DNA from 2 places in the Streptomyces sp. AF1A genome. Region 2 is predicted to be linked to the other one. Evidence: riboswitches for the same ligand, from Rfam matches in the RefSeq annotation. Region 2 holds a riboswitch; the other holds the start of a gene.
What was found. A riboswitch is a leader RNA that binds a small molecule or an ion and turns the genes downstream of it on or off. The one in region 2 is predicted to bind S-adenosylmethionine.
Positions count from the first base shown of each region.

Region 1: another riboswitch for S-adenosylmethionine. It lies ahead of ACLU3S_RS23515 (aminotransferase class V-fold PLP-dependent enzyme); the one in region 2 lies ahead of thrC (threonine synthase).

Region 1 is NZ_JBLEBI010000098.1:16,858-23,907, forward strand. Features, by position in the region: gene ACLU3S_RS23490 (NlpC/P60 family protein) at 194-1,228, opposite strand; gene ACLU3S_RS23495 (NYN domain-containing protein) at 1,441-2,784, opposite strand; gene ACLU3S_RS23500 (hypothetical protein) at 2,818-3,051, opposite strand; gene ACLU3S_RS23505 (rhomboid family intramembrane serine protease) at 3,206-3,997, shown strand; gene ACLU3S_RS23510 (Lrp/AsnC family transcriptional regulator) at 3,994-4,275, shown strand; gene ACLU3S_RS23515 (aminotransferase class V-fold PLP-dependent enzyme) at 4,348-5,709, opposite strand; SAM riboswitch class IV at 5,875-5,991, opposite strand; gene trpD (anthranilate phosphoribosyltransferase) at 6,066-7,050, opposite strand, start outside.
Region 2 is NZ_JBLEBI010000003.1:31,226-41,002, reverse strand. Features, by position in the region: gene ACLU3S_RS01855 (extracellular solute-binding protein) at 1-144, shown strand, start outside; gene ACLU3S_RS01850 (DUF3263 domain-containing protein) at 380-604, shown strand; gene otsB (trehalose-phosphatase) at 641-1,507, shown strand; gene ACLU3S_RS01840 (alpha,alpha-trehalose-phosphate synthase (UDP-forming)) at 1,495-2,922, opposite strand; gene ACLU3S_RS01835 (glucosyl-3-phosphoglycerate synthase) at 3,005-3,949, opposite strand; SAM riboswitch class I at 4,081-4,222, shown strand; gene thrC (threonine synthase) at 4,240-5,523, shown strand; gene ACLU3S_RS01825 (MoaD/ThiS family protein) at 5,520-5,795, shown strand; gene ACLU3S_RS01820 (cold-shock protein) at 6,238-6,441, shown strand; gene groL (chaperonin GroEL) at 6,741-8,363, shown strand; gene ACLU3S_RS01810 (MFS transporter) at 8,378-9,745, opposite strand.

The sequences.
Region 1 (7,050 bases), on a different contig from region 2:
GGGACGGGGAGGCCCCGGCGCCGGGGAAACGCGGCAGACAGTAGCCGTGCGAAAGGGGTCCGGCGACACGCCTCGGTGGCGACGGACGGTGACGCCCCGCCGCTGACGCAGGTCATCGGCGGGGCGTGGAGTCAGCTCGCGTCCGCGGGATTCGCCCGTTCGGGCGCCCCCGTGCGGCCGGTTCCGGGCGGTCTCAGACCCGCACGCCGAACTGGAAGGGCATGTCGGACATCGCTTCGTAGCGGACCACGGCACCGGTGTGCGGGGCGTGCAGCACCTGGCCGTTGCCGGCGTAGAGGCCGACGTGGTGGAGGTCGCCGTAGAAGAAGACCAGGTCGCCGACCTTGAGGTCGCTCTGGCTGTAGATGCGGGTGCCTATGGTGGCCTGCGCCTCGGAGGTGCGCGGTATGGAGACGCCGGCCTGGGCGTAGGCGTACGACGTCAGTCCCGAGCAGTCGAAGGAGGAGGGGCCGGTGGCACCGTAGACGTACGGCTTGCCCAGCTGGTTCTGAGCGGCGGCGAAGGCGGCCGCGGCGCGGCCGGAGGCGGGCGGGGCGTCGCCGAGGTTGACCCGCTCGCTGGAGGAGCGGTCGGCGCGCGCCTGCTGGGCCGCCAGCTCGGCCTTCTCCTTGGCGGTCAGGCTGTTGAGCAGCTTCTGCGCCTGGGCGAGCTTGCCCTGGACTTCCTTCTTCTTGTTGCCCAGTTCGGTGCGGGTGGCGGCGAGGTCCTTGAGCTTCTCGCCGGCCTCGGCGCGCTCCTGGGCCAGTTCGCGCTGTTTGTCCTGAATCTTCCGGAGGCCGTCGACCTGCTGGCTGCTCAACTGGTCGAGCGTGGACGCCTTGTCGAGGTAGTCCTCCGGGTTGGAGGACAGGAAGAGCTGGACCGAGGGGTCGATGCCCCCCGAGCGGTACTGGGCGGTGGCCAGCGAACCCAGGCCGTCGCGCAGCTTGTTGAGCTCCTCCTGGCCGCGGGCGACGTTGTCCTGGATGGTGGAGATTTCCTTCTGCAGCTTCTGCTGCTTCTCCTTGGCCCCGTTGTACTTCTCGGTGGCCTGTTCCGCCTGCTCGTAGAGCGCGTCGACCTTGGCCTTGACCTGGTCCTTGCTGAGCTTCTGAGTCGGCGCGGCGTTGGCGGCGTTAGCGCTCAGCACGACGGCAGCGGCGGCTGCGGTGGTCAGCACGGTCACGCGGGCGCGACTCTGCTGCTTGGGTCGACGGTGGGACGCCACGGAGGGGGAACTCCTTCTTGTGAGTGATCACCCGTTCGGAGGTTCGAGCCCAGACCCTAGTGACCCACTTGTGATCAGTTCAAATCCTCACGCCAAAAAACCCCGCCCCACAATGCATTCTTTGCTCACAACTCACATGCAGTGAGGCGCGATTGACACTACGTTGCGTGACGATGGTGCCGAATCGGGCATACGGCATGCCCGTTGGACAGTCAGGACAGTCGCTTCAGAAGCACCGCAGAGGCCACCGGTCGGGCACCCGCCCGCGCGACGCCGTCGGCCACCTCGCGGTCGGTGGAGGCGACGATGACCGGACGGCCCGGCGGCTCCGCGCGCACGAGCTGGCGGATCAGCTCGTCTGCCGTGACACCCGGCTTGGAGAACAGCACCCGCACCCCGCGCGGCGGCGCGAGCAGCACCGGCGCGGCCAGCTCCGCGCCGTCGAAGACGCAGGTGACCTCGGCGCCGGTCTGCGCGGCGAGCGCCGAGAGCTGGCCGAGCAGCCGCAGCCGCTGCTTCTCCAGCGGCATCTGCGGATAGCCGGTCTTGGTGACGTTGTAGCCGTCGACCACGAGGTGCGCCTGCGGCAGCGCGAGGAGCTGGTCGAGGATCGCGGGGTCGTGCTCGGACAGGGCCCGCGCCGCGATGTCCTTCGGGGTCATCCGGCCCGGCTCCACCGCGTCGACGGTCTCGGCCGGGCGCACGGACACGGGTGGCAGGGCCAGCTCCCGCCGCAGGCCCTGGGTCGCCTCCAGCAGGGTGTCCAGCAGCAGCCGCACCCGCATGTCCTCCACGCTGCGGCCCTCGCGCGCCGCCCGGCGGGTGGCCTCCAGCGCGGCCTCCGCCTCGCCGAGGCGGGCCTTGAGCCGGCGGGACTCGCTCTCGGCGGCCGACACCTGCGCCTGCGCCTCGGCGCGCAGGGCGTCCGTCTCGCCCTGCGCCTTGCGCAGGGCGGCCTCGCCCCGCTTCACGTCGCTGAGGGCGGCACGGAGCTTGCGGTGAAGCGATTCCGCTTCCTTCCTCGCCGACTCCAGCTCCGCACGCAGCCGTTCGGTCTCGGCGCGGGTGTGCTCGCGGGCCCGCGCCAGCTCGCCGCGCAGCCGCTCCAGCTCCGCCCGGCTCTCCTCGTCCGCCCGCTCGGCGTCGGCGCGCTGGGCCTCCTCGCCGGCCGCGGTGACCAGCTTCACCCAGCCCGCCGGACGCAGTACGTAGGCCGCGGCCGCCACGTCCAGCGGGTCCCCGGCCGGGGGCGGGGAGCCGGCCTCGAGGGCGCCGGCGAGTTCCGGCTGCGCCTCTCTGAACTTCTCCCCGATCCGCTGGCGGAACAGCGCGTCGGTCTCCAGCGCCGCCGCCATCGCGTTCCCGGCGAACTTCGCCCGGCGATTGGGGGCGAACCGGGCGTACTGCCGCAGCTGCGCGGGCAGTTCGGCCACGGTCAGCCTGCCGAAGCCGTCCGAGACGATCTGTACGACCCTGCGGCGCACCTGGTCGGGCAGCGGACGGTCAAGCACCTCAGCGGTGCCGTCGCCCGGCCCCCCGCCTGCGGTCTCCACCATCCGTCACACCCCAATACAAGTACGATGTTCTGCTCAGGCGCCCGGCCTGTCCACGAGCTCCACCTGGTCCACCGCGTTGCACCAGCGGCAGCGCACCGACTCGATGGTCTCACTGACCACCTCGCGCTCCTCCACGGTCGGCTCACCGGCGAGGTCGAGGTGGACGTACTCGACGACCTTGGACGAGCGGGTGACGTCGAACCGGGTGAGGTTGCCGCACAGGGTGCAGCGCCACCGGGTCGTGGCGGTCGGCTGGGGAACCGTCATCGTGGGAGTCAGCTTCCTTCTCGGTCTCCGTGCGCGCCGTCGCCCGACGCGTGTGGCTCGTAACCCTACGGCCTGGCGGCTGCCCGCCGCCCATCCGTCCACGGCGGCGAGGCGGTCTGTCAGCTTGCGTCCGGTTACGTCATGCTCTGTAGTCATGATCAGCACCTGGAGCACGGCGGCCGGCAGAGCACTCAGGGCCCTGCGGGGTGCGTCGGCGCCGATGACGTACGGCCTCATCGCCCTGTGCTGCCTGATCTTCGTCCTGGGCCCGGCCTCCGGGCTCACCGAGGCGTACGGCTCCGGGGACGCGCTGCTCGCCGCGCAGCGGGCGTACTTCCGCCGCTGGGGCGTGGTCCCGGCCGAGCTGTTCCGCAACCCGCTCCGGGAGGCGCTCACCCCGGCCTCGGCGCTGTTCGTGCACGGCAGCTGGGTGCATCTGCTCGGCAACATGCTCTTCCTCTTCGTCTTCGGCGCGATGACCGAGGACCGGATGGGCCGGGTGGAGTTCACCCTCTTCTACGTCGGCTGCGGTTACCTGGCCCTGCTGGGCTACGCGGCCGCCAACACCACCTCCGAGCAGTCTCTGGTCGGCGCGTCCGGGGCGATCTCCGCGGTACTCGGAGCGTTCCTCTACCTGTTCCCCCGCGCCCGTGTCACCAGTCTCCTGCCGTTCCTGTTCTTCCTGCCGCTGCGGTTTCCCGCCTGGGTCGTCCTGCCGTTCTGGGCGGCGCTGCAGTGGCAGGCGGCGGAGCGCTCGACGCAGGGGCCGGGGGTGGCGTATCTGGCGCACCTGGTGGGGTTCGGTCTGGGGTTCGGCTACGCGTGGGTGCGCTACGGCGCGAGGGTGGGCCCGAAGGGCCTCCTGCGCAGGGCGGTGGCGGGAGACGGGCGGGCTAGAGTGAAAGCCGCCCCTGCTCAGGCCCCCGAGGGAGAGAACCTGCCGTGATCACCGCGATCGTTCTGATCAAGACCAGCGTGGACCGGATTCCGGAGATCGCGGAGCAGATCGCTTCGCTGGAGTCGGTCAGCGAGGTCTTCTCCGTCACCGGCACCTACGACCTGATCGCGATGGTCAGGGTGCGCCGGCACGACGATCTCGCCGACGTGATCCCCGGGCGGATCAGCAAGATCCCGGGGGTGGAGGCCACCGACACGCACGTCGCGTTCCGCACCTACTCCCAGCACGACCTGGAGGCGGCCTTCGCGATCGGGCTCGACTCCTGAACGCCTGAAGAAGCGCCTGAAGACCTGCCTGAAGAACCGCCTGAAGGCCGCCTCACCGGAGGGTCCTGCCGGTCACACCGCCGGCACGCAGCGGCCGTCCTCCGTGCGGTACGTCCACCGCGCGCCCTCGGTCACCAGCTCCCTGACCGCGGTGACGAAGCGGTCGACGTGCTCGTCGGGGGTGCCCGCGCCGAAGCTCACGCGGACGGCGTTGAGGGACTTCTCGCCGGGCGCGGCCTCGGGGGCGCCGCACTCCCCCTGGGTCTGGGGGTCGGTGCCCAGCAGGGTGCGTACCAGCGGGTGGGCGCAGAAGAGGCCGTCGCGGACGCCGATGCCGTACTCGGCGGAGAGTGCGGCGGCGAAGTGGGAGCTGTTCCAGCCCTCGACGACGAAGGAGAGGACCCCGACGCGCGGGGCGTCGTCGCCGAACAGGGAGAGGATCCTGACCTCGGGCACCTCGGCGAGGCCCTGGCGGACCCTGCGGATCAGGTGCCGCTCGCGGGCGACGAGGCCGTCCCAGCCGGCCTCGGTGAGGGCCTTGCAGGCGGAGGCGATGGCGTAGGCGCCGATGACGTTCGGCGAGCCGGCCTCGTGCCGGGCGGCGCTCTCGTGCCACTCCACCTCCAGCCCGCCGTCCGGCCGCCGGGTCACCGTGCGGCTGGCGCCGCCGCCCGCGAGGTACGGCTCGGCCGCCCTCAGCCAGTCGGCGCGGCCGGCCAGCACGCCGGAGCCGAAGGGCGCGTACAGCTTGTGACCGGAGAACGCGACCCAGTCGACGTCCAGCTCACGGACGTCCACCGGGTGGTGCGGGGCCAGCTGGGCGGCGTCCAGGACGATCCGGGCGCCGTGGGCGTGCGCGGCGGCGGCCAGCTCGCGCACCGGCCACAGCTCGCCGGTGACGTTGGAGGCGCCGGTGACACAGACGAGGGCCGGGCCGTGCGGGTCGCGGTCGGCCAGGGCCCGCTCCAGGGTGGACACGGCCTGTGCCGGGGTGCGCGGGGCGTCGAGGCAGGTGACCTGTGCGTCCGGCCAGGGCAGCAGGGAGGCGTGGTGCTCGGTCTCGAAGACGAGCACCCGGCAGTCGGCGGGCAGGGCCCGGGCCAGCAGGTTCAGGGAGTCCGTCGTCGACCGGGTGAAGACCACCTGGTCGTCCTCGCGGCAGCCGAGGAACGCGGCGACCGTCCTGCGGGCGTTCTCGAACAGGTCGGTGGACAGCTGGGAGAGGTAGCCGGCACCGCGGTGGACGCTGCCGTAGTAGGGGGCGTAGGCCGCGACGTCGTCCCAGACGCGCTGGAGGGCGGGGGCGCTGGCCGCGTAGTCGAGGGCCGCGTAGGCGACCTCGCCGCCGGTGACGAGCGGAACGGTGACATCGCGCCCCAGAACGGGCAGCGGGGCACAAACGGACTGGTCGGCGGCAGCGGTGACAACAGACATGGGTGAACTCCCGTGAGAACGTACGCGAAAGGGCGTACGTGGAGAAGAGAAGAAGGGCGGGTGTGCGGAGGCGGGGCTCTGCGGCCCTATCGCATTCGCTTGCTCACGGAAGGCTCCCTCGAACGACCAGGACCCCTGGCCCCACACTGATGACAGCGTGCGAGGGGTCCGCGCTTGCCGTAGACCTCGCTGCCTACGGCCTGGTCCTCACCCGGGGCACCCCGCCACGGACGGAGGGTTGCCGGACAGTCGGCCGGGGCCTCATGACTGTCACTCATGACCTGTACGGGAAAGTACGGGAACCGGCGAGCGTCCCGCAACCCGAGTCCGGATCGCGGGACGCTCGCCGGCCCACGTCAGGCGTTGCTGGCCGCCACCCACCGCTCCAACGCGCGCTTGGCCGCGCCGGAGTCGATGGACTCGGCCGCCCTGGCCATGCCGGCGCGGAGCTGCTCGGCGAGCGGGGCGTCGGCCGGGTCCAGCGCCACCAGGGCCGCCGCGGAGTTCAGCAGGACCGCGTCACGCACCGGACCGTGCTCGCCGTCCAGCAGGCGGCGGGCGACCTCCGCGTTGTACGACGGGTCGCCCCCGCGCAGGGCGTCCACGGGGACCGGTTCGAGGCCGACCTCCCGCGGGTCGAAGGTCTCCTCGGTCACCTTGCCGGCCCCGACCACCCAGACCCGTGAGGTGGACGTCGTCGTCAGCTCGTCCAGGCCGTCGTCGCCGCGGAAGACCAGCGCGGAGTTGCCGCGCTCGGCGAGCACGCCGGCCACGATGGGCGCCATCCGCGGGTCGGCGACGCCGACCGCCTGGGCGCGCACCTTGGCCGGGTTGGTCAGCGGACCGAGCACGTTGAACGTCGTCCGGATGCCCAACTGGCCTCGGGCCGGGGCGACATGACGCAGGGACGGGTGGAACTTCACCGCGAAGCAGATCGTGATGCCGGCCTCTTCGGCGACCTCGGCGACCCGCCGCGGGGTCAGGTTCAGATTGATCCCGAGCTTCTCCAGGACGTCGGAGGAGCCGGAGGCGGAGGACGCGGCGCGGTTGCCGTGCTTGACGACCCTGGCGCCCGTGCCCGCGACCACGATGGAGGACATCGTGGAGATGTTCACCGTCCTGGCGCCGTCGCCGCCGGTGCCCACGATGTCGACGGCCGGGCCCGGCACCTCGATGACGTTCGCGTGCTCGTACATCGTGCGGACCAGCCCGGAGATCTCCTGAACCGTCTCGCCCTTGGCCCGCAGCGCCACCATGAACCCGGCGATCTGCGCGTCCGTCGCCTCGCCCCGCATGATCAGGTCCATCGCCCACGCGGTGTCGTCGGCGGACAGGTCCTGG
Region 2 (9,777 bases):
GTCGGCAAGACGTCCTGGGCGGCGGTCAGCGCGGCCGTGAAGAAGGACATCGGCCAGGCCGTCGCCCCCGGCGGCAACCCCTCCGGCGTCCTCACCCGCCTCCAGGCGATGGCCGCGGCGGCGGACAGCAGCAACGCGAACTAGACCGGAGTGCCGCCGCCCAGGGCCGCTTGGGCGGGCGGCCGGGTGCCGGCGCGGGGCCCCCCGGGTGCCGGTGCGGGGGCTGCCTGGGCGGGGTACCGGCTGCCGGTGCGGGGCCACATGGGAGGTACGGAGCCGTCAGCCCCCGGGTGCCGGTGCGGGGCCACCTCTGCGGGTAGGGGTCGCGGGTGCTTCGGTGGGCGGGCGGTTGTCGGTGGCCGGCGCTACCGTGGCGGGCATGGAACTGGGCAGTCGTGAGAAGGCCGTCCTCGCGCTGGAGCGCCGGGGCTTCACCGGTCCCGGTGCCAAGGAGCGGGCGATACGCGAGGAGCTGGGGCTGGCCCCCGTGCGCTACTACCAGCTGCTCAACGCCCTGCTGGACGACGAGCGGGCCCTGGCCCACGACCCGGTCACGGTGAACCGCCTGCGCCGGGTGCGGGAGGCCCGCCGCTCCGAGCGCTGAGGAGTGAGGCCCGCCTTCCGCGGATAGTGTCGCCGTATGGGCACCCACACGACCCACTCCACCCCACCGCCGGATCCCCTGCCGACCCCGGCCACCCAGCCCGGCCGGGACGGCCTCGCCGCGCTGCTCGCCAAGCCCCGCGCCGCGGTCGTCGGGCTGGACTTCGACGGCACGCTGGCCCCCATCGTCGCCGACCCCGATCAGGCCCGCGCCCATCCCGAGGCCGTCCCCGCGCTCGCCGCGCTCGCCCCCAAGGTGGCCTCCGTCGCCGTGATCACCGGCAGACCCGCGGGCGTGGCGGTCCGCCACGGCGGCTTCGCGGGCGTCCCTGGCCTGGAGCACCTCACCGTCCTCGGCCACTACGGCGCCGAACGCTGGGACGCGGTCACCGGCACGGTCACCGCCCCCGCCCCGCACCCGGGCGTGGCCGCGGTCCGCGCCGAGCTGCCCGGCGTCCTCGACCGGGCCGGCGCCTGGCAGGGCACCTGGATCGAGGAGAAGGGCCGGGCGGTCGCCGTCCACACCCGCCGCGCGGCAGACCCCCAGGCCGCCTTCGAGGCCCTGCGTGCCCCCCTCACCGACCTCGCCACCCGGCACGGCCTGATCGTCGAGCCCGGCCGCCTGGTCCTGGAACTGCGCCCGCCGGGCATGGACAAGGGGGTCGCCCTCCTCGACCACGTCCGCAGGATTGGCGCCCAGTGCGTCGTCTACGCCGGCGACGACCTCGGCGACCTCCCGGCCTTCGCCGCCGTCGACAAGCTCCGCTCCGACGGCGTCCCCGGCCTCCTCGTCTGCAGCGGCAGCACCGAGGTCACCGAACTGGCCGAACGCGCCGACCTCGTGGTGGACGGCCCGCAGGGGGTCGTACGACTGCTGCGGACACTGGCGGCTCAGCTGGACTGAGCGTCCAGAGCGCGCAGCTGGTCCAGGAACCACTGGGCGGGCGGCAGCGCGGTGGCCGCGGCAGCGAGCCGTTTCGACCGCTCCGCCCGCTCGCCCGCCGGCATTCCGAGCGCCGCGTGCAGCGCCTCCGCCGTCCCGCGGATGTCGTACGGGTTCACCACGATCGCGTCCTCGCCCAGCTCCTCGTACGCCCCCGCCTCCCGCGACAGCACCAGCGCGCATCCCTCGTCGGAGACGACCGGGATCTCCTTGGCGACCAGGTTCATGCCGTCCCGGATGGGGTTGACGAGCGCCACGTCGGCGAGCCGGTACGCGGCCAGCGACCGCGCGAAGTCGTCCCGCACGTGCAGCACCACCGGCCTCCAGTCGGCCGTTCCGTACCGCGCGTTGATGTCCTCGGCCACCCGCTGCACCTCGGCCGTGTAGTCCCGGTACACGGCGAGGTCCTGTCGCGAGGGGTACGCGAACGCCAGGTGCACCACCCGCTCGCGCCACTTGGGGTGGTCGTCGAGCAGCTGCCGGTACGCCAGCAGCCCGCGCACGATGTTCTTGGACAGCTCGGTGCGGTCCACGCGCACGACGGTCCGCCGGCCCTCGCCGATCTCCTCGCGCAGCGCCGCCATCCGCTCGTCCACGTCCGCCTCGTGGGCCCGCTCGCGCAGGAAGTCCGCGTCCGCGCCCAGCCCGTGCACCCCGATCCGGGTGCCGGACGGGATCCCGGGACCCAGCACCGCGTGGCAGCACTCGGTGAACGCGTCCGCCCACCGCTGCGTGAGGAACGCCGCCCGGTCCGCGCCCAGGATGCCGGTCAGCAGCTCGGCCGCGATGTCGTCCGGCAGCAGCCGGAAGTAGTCCGGCGGGGCCCACGGGGTGTGCGAGAAGTGGCCGATGCGCAGGTCGGGGCGGAGCTGCCGGAGCATGCGCGGGGCCAGCGCCAGGTGGTAGTCCTGGATCAGCACCGCCGCGCCCTCGGCCGCCTCGTGGGCCAGCGCCTCGGCGAACGCCCGGTTGTAGACCTCGTACGACGCCCACTGCCGGCGGAACTCCGCGTCGAAGACCGGTTCCAGCGGTGTCTGGTACAGCATGTGGTGGACGAACCAGAGCACCGAGTTCGCGATGCCGTTGTACGCGTCGGCGAACACCTCCGCGTCGATGTCGAGCATCCGCACCCGCTGCCCGCCGGTGTCCTCGGCCGGCAGCAGCCCGCCGTCCGCGCGCCGCGCGGCCTCCCGGTCGCCGTCGCTCAGCGCGGCGCACACCCACACCGAGCCCGCGTCCGGCCCGATGGCCGACAGCCCGGACACCAGCCCGCCGCCGCCCCGCTTGGCGCGCAGCGAGCCGCTGTCGTCCGCCGTGTACGAAACCGGGCCGCGGTTGGACGCGACCAGCACCTCGGCACCGTGCGAAGAAGCCATGGTCCTCAACCTAGCCCGGTCCGGAAACGCTCAAACGTACGGACCACCCGGGAAGGCGGCTGTATACGGCCGTACTCCGCTTTCACGCCACCTGGCGGTGCGCGTACTCCGCGATCTCCACCATCGGCGGCCGCTCCTCGGTGTCCACCGAGTAGGTGCGCGGTTCGAAGCCGTTCGCGCCCCGCTCGAATTGGGTCAGCGCCGGTCGGATCAGGTGCCCGCGGGCGAGCCGGAGCTGCGCCGTGCGGTAGATGGCCGCGGCCATCCGGCCCAGCGCCTGCCCGTCCTGGTGCCGGTGCTTGCGCACGCCCACGTCCACCTGGGCGAGCGCGTCCAGGCCGACCAGGTGCAGCGCGTCGACCAGCATGCCCAGCTCCACGCCGTAGCCGACCGGGAACGGCAGCTGCTCCAGCAGGCTGCGGCGGGCCGCGTACTCGCCGCCCAGCGGCTGCACGAACCCGGCCAGCTGCGGCCAGTGCATGTTCAGCAGCGGGCGGGCCATCAGCTCGGTGACCCGGCCGCCCTGCCCTGCCGCCCCGGCGAGCGGACGGTCGTACATGCCCTTGACCAGGTCCACCCCGGGGTCGGTGAGGAGCGGGCCGACGATCCCGGAGACGAAGTCGGCGGAGAACTCCCTCAGGTCGGCGTCGACGAAACAGACGATGTCGCCGCCGGTGACCAGGAGGGAGCGCCACAGGACCTCCCCCTTGCCCGGAACGGCGGGGATGCGGGGCAGGATGTCGTCGCGGTGGACGACCCGCGCACCCGCGGCGGCGGCGACCTGGGAGGTGCGGTCGGTGGAGCCGGAGTCGACGACGACGATCTCGTCGACGAGCGGGACCTGCTCCACGAGGTCGTGCCGGATGGCGGCGACGATGTCGCCGACGGTCCCCTCCTCGTTGAGCGCGGGCAGCACGACGCTGATCGTCTGCCCCGTGCGCTGCTTGGCGGCGAGGACCGTGTGCAGCGGGCGATCGGTCACGGACCAGGAGCGGGTGGCCAGCCAGCGCTCGACTTCTTCCAGCACGGTCTGCTGCTCCTCACGGTTGTCTCGCGGTTCGGACGACTATCTCAACTGTCCTGGCCTTCGGTTACAGTCTTGAACAACGCCGATGACCATCGCATGTCGGGGGTCATCGGGCGTACACAACCGCATACCGCTCATCCAGAGGGGCAGAGGGACACGGCCCGATGAAGCCCCGGCAACCCTCCAGTCGGTTCTCGTCGCAGAGCGAGGCTCCCGGCTAGGGAAGGTGCCAAATCCGTCTCACGGCGAGATGCGTCGTGAGGAAGATGAGGAGAAAGGGCCTCGCCTCCATGGCTGTGCAGACAGTTGCAAGCTCCAGCAGTTCCACCGTCGACCTGGGCCCCGCCACGGCCCTGAGCTGCCGCGAGTGCGGTCACCGGGTGCCGCTCGGACCGGTGTTCGCCTGCGAGGAGTGTTTCGGGCCGCTGGAGATCGCCTACGACTTCTCCGCCTACGACACCGAAGAGCTGCGCCGCCGCATCGAGGCCGGCCCCACGAACATCTGGCGCTACGCCCCCCTGCTGCCCGTCCCCGCCGACGTGGCCGGCAAGCCCAACCTCAACCCGGGCTGGACCAACCTCGTCAAGGCCGACAACCTGGCCCGCGAGCTGGGCGTGACCGGCGGGCTGTACGTGAAGGACGACTCCGGCAACCCGACGCACTCCTTCAAGGACCGCGTCGTCGCCCAGGCCCTGGAGGCCGCCCGCGCCTTCGGCTTCACCACGCTCTCCTGCTCCTCCACCGGCAACCTGGCCGGTGCCGTCGGCGCCGCCGCGGCCCGCGCCGGCTTCCGCTCCTGCGTGTTCATCCCGCACGACCTGGAGCAGGGCAAGGTCGTCATGGCCGCCGTCTACGGCGGTGAACTCGTCGGCATCGAGGGCAACTACGACGACGTGAACCGCTTCTGCTCCGAGCTGATCGGCGACCCGGCCGGCGAGGGCTGGGGCTTCGTCAACGTCAATCTGCGGCCGTACTACGCGGAGGGCTCCAAGACCCTGGCGTACGAGATCTGCGAGCAGCTCGGCTGGCGGCTGCCCGACCAGGTCGTCGTCCCGATCGCCTCCGGCTCCCAGCTCACGAAGATCGACAAGGGCCTGCAGGAGCTGGTCAGGCTCGGTCTCGTGGAGGACCGGCCGTACAAGATCTTCGGCGCGCAGGCCGAGGGCTGCTCGCCGGTGTCCACCGCCTTCAAGGCCGGGCACGACGTGGTCCGCCCGCAGAAGCCCAACACCATCGCCAAGTCCCTCGCCATCGGCAACCCGGCCGACGGGCCGTACGTCCTGGACATCGCCCGCCGCACCGGCGGCGCCGTGGAGGACGTGACGGACGAGGAGGTCGTGGACGCCATCAAGCTCCTGGCCCGCACCGAGGGCATCTTCGCGGAGACGGCGGGCGGAGTGACCGTCGGCGTGACCCGCAAGCTGGTCAAGGACGGCACCCTGGACCCGACGAAGACCACGGTGGTGCTCAACACCGGTGACGGCCTGAAGACCCTCGACGCGGTGGCCGGCACCGGCCTCACCGCCACCATCCGCCCGACCCTGGACTCCTTCCGAGAGGCTGGCCTCGCATGAGCGTGACCGTTCGCATCCCCACCATCCTGCGTACCTACACCGGCGGCCGGGCCGAGGTCGCCGCCGAGGGCGCCACCCTCGCCGAGGTCATCGAGGACCTGGAGAAGAACCACACCGGGATCGCCGCCCGCGTCCTGGACGACCAGGGCAAGCTGCGCCGGTTCGTCAACGTGTACGTCAACGACGACGACGTGCGCTTCGAGCAGGGCCTGCAGACCGTGACCCCGGACGGGGCGGGCGTCTCCATCATCCCGGCCGTCGCCGGCGGCTGACCGGATGACCGATCATTACCGTCGGTAACAGTGGTTACCGACTGTTCCCCCGATTGCCCCCTCCGTGAGAGAAGCGGAGGGGGCAATTCTGCGTGATTGAGCGCGGTACAGTTGGGGAACGCGCTCCCGGCGCCCCCGCCGGAAACCCTGGTTTCATGCCGCACACCCGATAAGAAGCAGCCAAAGTGTGCGGGTTTTATGCGGCTTTTGTGGCCTTTATGGGGCCCGACTTGCCCTGAATTCACGCGAATTCTCGCCACATTCCGGGTCCGGCTCGTCAAGAATTCTCGTCCGATTGACCTGTTGCAGACGGCAGTTGGACAGATACATTCAGCCGCGGTCGACGCGTTCCGGCGCACGCCCCCGACCGATGGGGGGTGAGGTCTGACCCGGGTCCGCGAAGTGTGGATCTGTGCAAGGGCCAGTAATAGGGGAGTTAGGCATGGCTCAGGGCACCGTCAAGTGGTTCAACGCGGAGAAGGGCTACGGCTTCATCGCGGTCGACGGTGGTGCGGACGTCTTCGTCCACTACAGCGCGATTCAGATGGACGGCTACCGCACCCTGGAAGAGGGCCAGCGGGTCGAGTTCGAGATCTCGCAGGGCCAGAAGGGCCCGCAGGCCGACATGGTTCGCGTCACCGCCTGAACGTTTCTCGTTACCGAGGGGCTCGCACCGGCACAGGGTGCGGGCCCCTCGTCGTGCGCCGCGGCCGTGTTCGCGGGAGGCTGACGGTGGCTCCTCCACCCCGGAGGCGCTTGCACTCGGCATGGTCGAGTGCTAATCATTGGCGTTAGCACTCTGAAGGTGAGAGTGACAGTGAAGGACCGGGTCGGTGAGGCCCGCGGGCCGGGTGGGGCAAGGAACCACGAGGCCGGCGAGCCGTCCGTCGCGGGCGCGGGCGCGGTCCGAAGGAATCACCCCCAGTCCTGGAGGGACCACTTCACATGGCCAAGATCATCGCGTTCGACGAGGAGGCGCGGCGCGGCCTCGAGCGCGGCATGAACCAGCTCGCGGACGCCGTCAAGGTGACGCTCGGCCCCAAGGGCCGCAACGTCGTCCTCGAGAAGAAGTGGGGCGCCCCCACGATCACCAACGATGGTGTCTCCATCGCCAAGGAGATCGAGCTCGAGGACCCGTACGAGAAGATCGGCGCCGAGCTGGTCAAGGAAGTCGCCAAGAAGACGGACGACGTCGCCGGTGACGGTACGACCACCGCGACCGTGCTCGCCCAGGCCCTGGTCAAGGAGGGCCTGCGCAACGTCGCCGCCGGTGCCAACCCGATGGCTCTGAAGCGCGGTATCGAGAAGGCCGTCGAGGCCGTCTCCGCCGCCCTGCTGGAGCAGGCGAAGGACGTCGAGACCAAGGAGCAGATCGCCTCCACCGCGTCCATCTCCGCCGCCGACACCCAGATCGGCGAGCTCATCGCCGAGGCCATGGACAAGGTCGGCAAGGAAGGCGTCATCACCGTCGAGGAGTCCAACACCTTCGGTCTGGAGCTCGAGCTCACCGAGGGCATGCGCTTCGACAAGGGCTACATCTCCGCCTACTTCGCGACCGACATGGAGCGCATGGAGGCGTCGCTCGAGGACCCGTACATCCTCATCGCCAACTCCAAGATCTCCTCGGTCAAGGACCTGCTCCCGCTCCTGGAGAAGGTCATGCAGTCCGGCAAGCCGCTGCTGATCATCGCCGAGGACGTCGAGGGCGAGGCCCTGTCGACCCTGGTCGTCAACAAGATCCGCGGCACCTTCAAGTCCGTCGCCGTCAAGGCCCCGGGCTTCGGTGACCGCCGCAAGGCCATGCTCGGTGACATCGCCATCCTCACGGGCGGCGAGGTCATCTCCGAGGAGGTCGGCCTCAAGCTGGAGAACGCGACCCTGGACCTCCTGGGCCGCGCCCGCAAGGTCGTCATCACCAAGGACGAGACCACCATCGTCGACGGTGCCGGCTCCTCCGAGCAGGTCAACGGCCGGGTCAACCAGATCCGCGCCGAGATCGAGAACAGCGACTCGGACTACGACCGGGAGAAGCTGCAGGAGCGCCTGGCGAAGCTCGCCGGCGGTGTCGCGGTCATCAAGGCCGGTGCCGCCACCGAGGTGGAGCTCAAGGAGCGCAAGCACCGCATCGAGGACGCCGTCCGCAACGCGAAGGCCGCGGTCGAGGAGGGCATCGTCGCCGGTGGTGGCGTGGCCCTGCTGCAGACCACCAAGGTCTTCGAGAAGCTGGAGCTCGAGGGTGACGAGGCGACCGGCGCCAACGCCGTGCGCATCGCGCTGGAGGCCCCGCTGAAGCAGATCGCCGTCAACGCCGGCCTCGAGGGCGGTGTCGTGGTGGAGAAGGTGCGCAACCTGACCCCGGGCCACGGCCTGAACGCCGCGACCGGCGAGTACGTCGACCTGGTCAAGGAAGGCATCATCGACCCGGCGAAGGTGACCCGTTCCGCGCTGCAGAACGCCGCCTCCATCGCCGCGCTGTTCCTCACCACCGAGGCCGTCATCGCCGACAAGCCGGAGAAGGCCGCCGCGCCGGCCGGCGGCGGCATGCCGGGCGGTGACATGGACTTCTGATCGACCCCGGTCGATCACGTCCTCACCGAGGGCGGCACTCCCTGTCCATGGCAGGGGGCGCCGCCCTCGGGCGCGTCCGGGGGGCCGGCGGCGGGCTCGGCGAGGGTCGCCAGGCGCCGCAGGCCCGCCCGCCGCTGCACCAGGCTCAGCCCGGTGACGCCCGCGCCGAGCGCCAGCCAGCCCGCCGGGCCGGCCGTCATCACGGCACCGGTCAGCAGCAGCGGGCCCACGGACTTCTGCACCGACTGCGCCATGCCGGCCACGCCCAGATAGGAGGCCCGGGCGCGCGGCGGGGCCAGGCTGACCGCCAGCTCCCAGGAACTCACCGAGCGCAGCAGTTCGGCCAGCGTGACCAGCATCGCGGCCGCGAGCAGGGCGAGCGAGGCGGACCAGGGCCCGCCGCCGGTGGCGGTCGCCAGGACGAGGCAGCAGGCGAGCAGGGTCACGCCGTACCAGCCCACCGCGGCGGCCGCTCGGTGCGGGCCCTCGGCCCGTGCCGACACCCGCAGCTGGAGGACCACCACGAGCACGGTGTTGACCACCAGGAACGCGGGGACGACCGCGTGCGGCGCGGCGGTGCGGTGCACCAGCCACAGCGGCAGGCCGACGTTGAGCACCGAGTCGTCCAGGTTCATCGGGATGTCGAGCAGGACGAAGAGCAGGTAGCCGGGGTCCCGCCAGGGGCTGGGGGCCGGGGCCGGTCCCTCCGGCCCGCCACGGGTGCCGTCGTCGCCGGCGTCGCCCTGCGCCACGACGAGGCCGCGGCCGGCCGGCTCGCGGGTGCGCCGGACCAGCGCGGCGGACAGGAGGTAGGACAGGGCGTTGGCCGCGATCAGCGCGCGATAGGCGTTCGGGGTGCCCACGGCGAGGCCGAGCGCCGCGATGCCCGCGCCGACGGCGTACCCGGCGTTGGCCACGCTGCGGGACAGCGCCTGGTAGGTGCCGCGCCGCTCACCCGCGACCCGGGTGGCGAAGAGCATCTCCAGCGTCTTGGCCGCTCGCTCGCCCAGGCTGGTGAGGGCGACCGCGGGCAGCAGTGTGGCGAGGCCGTGGGCGACCAGCAGCAGGCCCATGGTCCCCAGGCGCAGCAGATGACAGCCGATCAGCAGGCCGCGCACGGGGAGCCGTTCGGCGGCGCGCCCGGCGAGCGGTGATCCGGTGATCCCCGCGACCGCACCCACCCCGAGCAGCAGGCCGAGCCGGCGCGCGTCCAGCCCGCTGACGAAGGTGAAGTAGAGCACGGAGGCCGCGGCCCACACGCCCGTCCCGGTCCGGTCCACACACAGCGCGAGCAGCATGACCCGCGCGTCGCGCCCGCCCGGAGGTCTGCGCAGCTGTGCCGCCAGTCCGGCCCCGGTCTCCGTGCCTCGGCCCCGTCGCATGGCCGGCCCCCGTTTCCTTTCCACCGTCCAAC